DNA from 3 places in the Streptomyces sp. ITFR-16 genome. Region 1 is predicted to be linked to each of the others. Evidence: riboswitches for the same ligand, from Rfam matches in the RefSeq annotation. Region 1 holds a riboswitch; each other region holds the start of a gene.
The links. A riboswitch is a leader RNA that binds a small molecule or an ion and turns the genes downstream of it on or off. The one in region 1 is predicted to bind cyclic di-AMP.

Region 1 (2,254 bases):
CGTCCTCGGGACCGGCCGGGCCGACCAGCTCCCGTACCAGCGTGTACTGGGCGTGGTTGGTGTCCTGGTACTCGTCGACCAGGACGTGCCGGAAGCGGCGGCGGTAGTGCTCGGCGACGTCGGGGAACGCCTGGAGCAGGTGCACCGTCGTCATGATGATGTCGTCGAAGTCCAGCGCGTTGGCCTCGCGCAGCCGGGCCTGGTACATCGCGTAGGCCTGGGCGAGGGTCTTCTCGAAGCCGTCGGCGGCCTGCCCGGCGAAGGTCTCCTCGTCGATGAGCTCGTTCTTGAGGTTGGAGACCTTGGCGGTGAACGACTTCGGCGGGTAGCGCTTCGGGTCGAGGTCGAGATCGCGGCAGACCAGGGCCATCAGCCGCTTGGAGTCGGCCGCGTCGTAGATCGAGAACGACGAGGTGAAGCCGAGCTTCTTCGACTCGCGGCGCAGGATCCGTACGCACGCGCTGTGGAACGTCATGACCCACATGGCGTTGGCGCGCGGGCCGACGAGCTGTTCGACGCGCTCCTTCATCTCGCCGGCGGCCTTGTTGGTGAAGGTGATCGCCAGGATCTGGCCGGGGTGCACCCCGCGCTCGGCCAGCAGATGGGCGATGCGGTGGGTCAGCACCCGAGTCTTGCCCGAGCCGGCCCCGGCCACGATGAGCAGCGGGGAGCCCGCGTGCACGACGGCGGCGCGCTGCTCGGTGTTCAGCCCGTCGAGCAGCGCGGCGGCGTCGATGACCGGGCGGTGCGCCCCGTCGCGGTAGTACGCGTCGCGGGGCGGCGGGGGCCCGTCGAACACGCCCGCGAAGAGGTCCTCCGGCACCGCTTCGGGTGCGGAGTCCTCGGGGGGCGGCGGGGGCCCTTCCTCCGTGTGCTGGAGGCCGGCCAGGAAACTGTCGTCAAAGAGGCTGCTCATCGCTGTCCGAGTCTAGGCGTGCGGACTGACACTCAGGGCCGGAGTGACGAAGCGCGCACCTCCGGGCGGGCACGCAGAGCAAGCACGGCACCGCGCGAAGTGGCCGGAGGCGGGCTCCACCTGCCCCGGAGCACCCCGATCCGGCTAGGTCACGAAAATGTATCGGGCATATCGCACATCAACCTTCACAGCGGCACCATGAGTTGGCTAGCGTGCTCGTCCGGGCGGCCCGTACCACCGAGGCGAACCACGCCGAGCGGGCGTCCACGCCGAATCCGCGCCTCCCCCAGGGGAGTCCGGAACCGGGGACCCACACGCATCACCGGGGTGAATCGGTCCGAATCCCCCACCCGGACCGTAGGGCAGCCTTCCGTTCCGCCCGAACCCGACAGCTAACCCGGTAGGCGGTCCACGGAAGGAGATGCCGGCCTTGGCGTCGCATCGCAAGCCGCGCACCCGGGTGCGCACCACCACCCCTGCCGTCGGGCTCACGACGGCCGCGCTGGCGTCGGTGACCCTGCTGTCCTCGCAGAGCGCGCTGGCCGCCCCGGCCCCGAAGCCCAGCATCGAGGACGTCCAGAAGAAGGTCGACGACCTCTACCGGCAGGCGGGCACCGCGACCCAGCAGTACAACCAGGCCAAGGAGGCGACGGACAAGCAGCGCTCCCGGGTGGACACGCTGCTGGACAACGTCGCCAAGCGCACCGAGAAGCTGAACGAGGCCCGCAGGACGCTCGGCACCTATGCGGCCGCCCAGTACCGCGACGGCGCCCTCGCGCCGACCGCCACCTTCTTCCTGGCCAACGACCCGCAGTCGTTCTTCGACCAGACCCATCTGATGAACCGGATGGCCGAGCGCCAGCAGCAGGCCGTCTCGGACTTCCGTACCCAGCAGGCGGAGGCGTCCAGGCAGCGGGCCGAGGCGGTGACGAGCCTGGAGACGCTCACCGAGTCGCAGGCCACGCTGCGCACCAGCAAGCAGAACGTCCAGAAGAAGCTGGCCTCCGCCCGCTCGCTGCTGTCCAGGCTGACCGCCGAGGAGAAGGCGCGGCTGGCCGAGCTGGAGCGCAAGAAGGAGGCCGAGGCCGAGCGCAAGGCCGCCGAGCTGGCGAAGAAGCAGGCCGCCGCGAAGGCGGAGGCCGCCCGCAAGGCCAAGGAGGCCGGTGGCGACAGCGGCTCCGGGACGGGTACGGGTACCGGCACGGGTTCCGGGTCCGGTGCGGGCAGCAGCGCCTCGACGAAGGCCGAGAAGGTCCTCGCGTTCGCCCGCGCGCAGCTCGGCAAGCCGTACGTCTGGGGGGCGACCGGCCCGGCCTCGTACGACTGCTCGGGGCTCAC
Region 2 (2,254 bases), 1.8 Mb from region 1:
GGTCGAACATCGCCTGGTCGATGAGGCGCTGCTCGGTCGCGTCGTACCCGACGAGCTCCGGGCCGATCTGCTCGATCACGGCGAGGACGGCCTTCTCGACGCCCTTGCCCTGGTAGCGGTTGGGGTCACCGTCGCGAAGCTCAATGGCCTCGAACGCACCGGTGGAGGCTCCGGACGGGACAGCAGCACGACCCGTGCTGCCGTCGTCGAGGCCAACCTCGACCTCGACCGTGGGGTTGCCCCGGGAGTCGAGGATTTCCCGGGCTACGACGACGTCGATGGACGGCACGAGGCATCTCCTTCTGGGATATGACGCTGGTTGTGCAGGGTCACTTTGGCCTTGCGACAAGAGCCTAACCGGCCCGGCCCGCTCCGTCGGCCGGGCGCCCGTCCCCTGGGACGAAAAAGGACCCAAGGGCAGGCATAGCGGGACAGACGGCCAGAAATTTACTGACCAGTAACGACAACAGTTGAACGATCAAGCCTCCCGGTGACCGCCCGCCGGCCGCGCAGGCGGCGCCGGAACCGGCAGACCCCGGCCCGGAGCGCACGGGGGGAAGGTGCGCACCGGGCCGGGGCGGCCGTGGTGATCAGCGAGGAGAGGTCGCCACTACTTCGTCAGGTGGAGCTGCTGGCCCGGGTAGATCAGGTCGGCGTCCTCGACGATGTCCTTGTTGAGCTTGAAGAGCTTCGCCCAGCCGCCCTTGACCTTGTGGTCCGCGGCGATCTTGCTGAGCGAGTCGCCCGCGACGACCTTGTACTCGCCGTCACCCTTGGCGACCTTGTCGCCGGTGGGGGTGGTGACGGTCTTCTTCTCGGCCTTCTTCGGGGCGGCCGAGCGGTCCGAGCGGTTGGTGGCGGGCGCCTCGGTGCGCTCGGCCTTCTTCGGCGCGGCCTGCTGGGCCGGCGCGGACTCCTGCTTCGGAGCGGTCTCGGTCTTGGCGGCACCGGAGCCGGTGTCGACGCCCGGGTCGACACCGTCGTTGCTCAGGTTGCCGGCGCCGGCGCAGGACCAGGCGCCCGGGCCCTGCATGTCGAGGAGCTTCTCGGCGGTGGCGATCTGCTGGGCCTTGGTGGCCAGGTCGGCGCGGGCCGCGTACTGGGTGCCGCCGGCGGCGGCCCAGCTGGACTGCGAGAACTGCAGGCCGCCGTAGTAGCCGTTGCCGGTGTTGATGGACCAGTTGCCACCGGACTCGCACTGGGCGACGGCGTCCCACGTGGACACCGAGGCGGCGGAGGCGCCGGTCGCGCCCATGAGCGGGACGGCGATGGCGGCACCGGTGACACCGGCGAGCGTGGCGATACGGACGGCCTTGGACGGGCGGCGGTGCTTGTTGCCCTTGCTGTTGAGCAGCATCGAGACTTCTCCTCACCGACGCCTACGAGGTGAGCTGTCGGGTTCGGGCCAAGTGAGTTGCCCGGTCGCACGTCCTTGCGTGCGACTTCACCCCTAGCCGGTCCTGGTGCGTCTCACGACGACCGGGCCCGGCGCCTACCTGGGTCCCCCGCTCCTGCCTACGGCGCTTTACGCGTCTGTTCCCTTCGACCGACGGCAGGATTCGGCGTGACGGTCGACGGGGCCCGCGGTGCGAGCGGTTCCGACCGTAAACACACGCAACCCCCACATTCAAAGAAGGACATACCGGATAAACAGCCCTTCCTTGCATCCTATGAACGCCTGTTTGCGCAGGTCGGAACGGATGCGGGGGGACCTCCCGGACAAGACACGCCAGTTCACGCAAAGAGACCCATGTCTCACTCCTTCCAAAGTGGGACATAGGCCTCTGAACTACCCCAGTTTTCGGGGCGCTTTCGACTGCTTCCGAGCCGATGATCAGATGATGCTCATTCAGCCTTCAGGCCGAGGTCGAGGCTCTGGCCAGGCAGGATGAGGTCCGGGTCGGAGCCGACCTCCGCCTTGTTGGCCTCGTAGAGCGCCGGCCAGCCGCCGGGCAGGTCCTGTGCGTCCGCAATCGCCCAGAGGTTGTCGCCCGGCCGCACCGTGTACGTGCCGTCCTCGGCCTGGGCACCCGTGTCGCGGGCGCCGCCGTCACCGCGCGAGGCGTGCCGCCCCGAGTCCCGGCCGCTGCCGCCGCCCCGGGTCTCCTCGGGCGCCGGAGCGCCCCGGTGCCTGCCGCCCTTCTCCTGCGCCCCGTCCGACGGGTCCGCCGAGCCGGAGGGGCCGGTGGAGGGCGTGGCGGACGGGGAGGCCGAGGCGTCCGGCGTCTTCCCGTCGCTCTTGCCCTTGCCCTTC
Region 3 (2,254 bases), 3.9 Mb from region 1:
CTCCTCGCGGCCCGGCGCCGCTCCGGACGGGCACCGGCCGAGGAGGCCGGGGACGGCGGGCAGGCCGCGCCGGGAACCCGGCGCGCGCTGCGGCAGGGCTTCCTCACCAACGCGCTGAACCCCAAGGCGCCCGTGCTCTTCCTCAGCCTCCTTCCGCAGTTCGTCCCGGCAGGGGCCGCCCCGCTGCCCAGGACGCTGCTGCTGGCCGCGATCGTCGTGGTGCTGGCGCTCATCTGGTTCCCGGCCGTGGCGCTCCTGGTGGACCGCCTGGGCCGGTGGCTGCGCCGGCCGCGGACTGCCCGGGCGATCGAGGGCGGCAGCGGCGCGGCACTCACCGCGCTGGGACTGGTGCTGGTGACCGGCCCCCTGGTGCACTGACGCGGGGCGTCAGGACACCCGGCCGTAGTAGACGCTCTTCGTCCAGATCTTCTCCAGGCGGACCACGGCGCCGGTCTTCGGCGAGTGCCAGATCTTCCCGCTGCCGGCGTAGATCCCCACGTGGTAGACGCTCCTGCCCGAGTGGAAGAAGACCAGGTCGCCGCGCTGCCGCTTGGAGGCGGAGATGTGGCGGGTCTTGTTGTACTGCTGCTGGGCCGTGCGCGGGAGCGTCTTGCCCGCCTTCTTGAACGAGTAGAGCGTGAGGCCCGAACAGTCGAAGCGGCTGGGGCCGGTGGCACCCCACCGGTAGGGCGCACCCTTCTTCGACGCGGCGATGTTGAGGGCCTTCATCGAATGGGTGGCCGCCTGGGCGTCGGTGACCGCACCGGGGACGAACAACGTGCCGCCGACGGCGGCGAGAGTCATGACCGAGGCCGTGGTGGCCCGGGCGAGCAGAGACGGGACATGAACCTGCGCAGACATGCGCAACCCTTCGTCAGCCGCCTGTGAAGGATGACCTGTCGGGTTCGGGCTGGCGAAGTTGCCCGGCCGCTGCAGCGGCTTCACCCCGAGGGTCGACCGCGGTCACGGTCGGCCCGTAGTGCTCGGGTCCTCCACTCCTGCCGATCCACTCCTGTCGACCAGGCATCCGGACGGCGGCAGGACTCGGCGTCCGCCCGGACCGCCCCGCCGCGGTGGCGGGGGCTTGTCGTCCCAGGGATCTTGACTCACCGAGTGCCGGATTTCCGAGGTGAAACGACCATATGTGAGGCTCGTCACGACTGACCTGTTCGGGTGGACAGGTGTCCTTTCGGGGAACTGGCGGCGCGCACCGCCCCGGGCCGTACCAGCGACGTAACGGGAGATTTCGCCCATCGTTCATTCCGGAAGCGCAAGTTGAGTTGTCCCTCGCGCGAGGGAATGCCTACGCCGAACGAGCGAGAAAAATCGATACCCGCGCCGGGCGTGTCGGTACGCGGAAGTCGATCAACTCGGTGGGTCGGGCGGCACGGTGATCCGCGCCGCCCGCCGCTCGCCGTCCAGTGCGCGCAGGGCCCGGGTCAACGTCGCGGTGTGGATGCGTGATTCGCCCCGCCGGTGCATCAGGGCGAGCGCGTCCCGCAGTGCGACCGCGTGCGAGGCCAGGGCCTGGGCGGCGCGCAGGGCGCCGTAGGTGTCGTCGCCGCGCGCCGGATTGATCCTGCCGAGCTGGTCGACGACTTGCAGATAGCGGTCGATGAACTCGGCCTCGGCCCGGGTCAGGGCGGGCAGCGGTGTGAACTCCGGCGGCTGCATGCCGGGTTCACCGCCCGGCCGGCGGTGGCGAGGGGACGCGGTCGCGCACGATGTGGTCGACCAGCCCGTATGCGAGGGCGCCTTCGGCGTCCAGGACGAGGTCGCGTTCGGTGTCCGCGGTGACCTGTCCGGCGGAGCGTCCCGTGTGCCGGGCGAGGATGCCGGTCAGCGTCTCGCGCATCCGGGCCAGCTCCCGCGCCTCGATCTCCAGATCGGACGGCTGTCCCTGGACGGGCTCCCGCAGTTCGGGCTGCTGTACCACCACCCGGGCCCCGGGCAGGGCGTGCCGCCGCCCGGGGGCGCCCGCCGCGAGCAGCACGGCCGCGTCGCCGCCGGCCTGGCCGAGACAGAAGGTCTCCACCTCGCAGGAGAGGAAGGACATCGTGTCGTAGACGGCGGTCATGGCGCCGAACGAGCCGCCCGGCGAGTTGATGTACAGCGAGACGGGCCGGTCGGGCGCGTCGTGCTCCAGGTACATGAACTGCGCGATCAGATCGTTGGCCGCGGTGTCGTCGACGGGCGTGCCGAGGAAGACGATCCGCTCGCCGAGGAGCTTGGAGTACGGGTCGAGCGTGCGGGT

Region 2: linked by a shared signal. The riboswitch ahead of RLT58_RS21835 (transglycosylase family protein) and the one ahead of RLT58_RS13825 (C40 family peptidase) in region 1 are both predicted to bind cyclic di-AMP.
Region 3: linked by a shared signal. The riboswitch ahead of RLT58_RS31170 (C40 family peptidase) and the one ahead of RLT58_RS13825 (C40 family peptidase) in region 1 are both predicted to bind cyclic di-AMP.

Annotation. Positions count from the first base shown of each region.
Region 1 is NZ_CP134609.1:3,141,636-3,143,889, forward strand. Features, by position in the region: gene pcrA (DNA helicase PcrA) at 1-916, opposite strand, end outside; cyclic di-AMP (ydaO/yuaA leader) riboswitch at 1,174-1,339, shown strand; gene RLT58_RS13825 (C40 family peptidase) at 1,338-2,254, shown strand, end outside.
Region 2 is NZ_CP134609.1:4,917,930-4,920,183, reverse strand. Features, by position in the region: gene eno (phosphopyruvate hydratase) at 1-289, opposite strand, end outside; gene RLT58_RS21835 (transglycosylase family protein) at 611-1,357, opposite strand; cyclic di-AMP (ydaO/yuaA leader) riboswitch at 1,362-1,533, opposite strand; gene RLT58_RS21830 (transglycosylase family protein) at 1,846-2,254, opposite strand, start outside.
Region 3 is NZ_CP134609.1:6,996,317-6,998,570, forward strand. Features, by position in the region: gene RLT58_RS31165 (LysE family translocator) at 1-378, shown strand, start outside; gene RLT58_RS31170 (C40 family peptidase) at 388-861, opposite strand; cyclic di-AMP (ydaO/yuaA leader) riboswitch at 865-1,060, opposite strand; gene RLT58_RS31175 (hypothetical protein) at 1,366-1,674, opposite strand; gene RLT58_RS31180 (ATP-dependent Clp protease proteolytic subunit) at 1,682-2,254, opposite strand, start outside.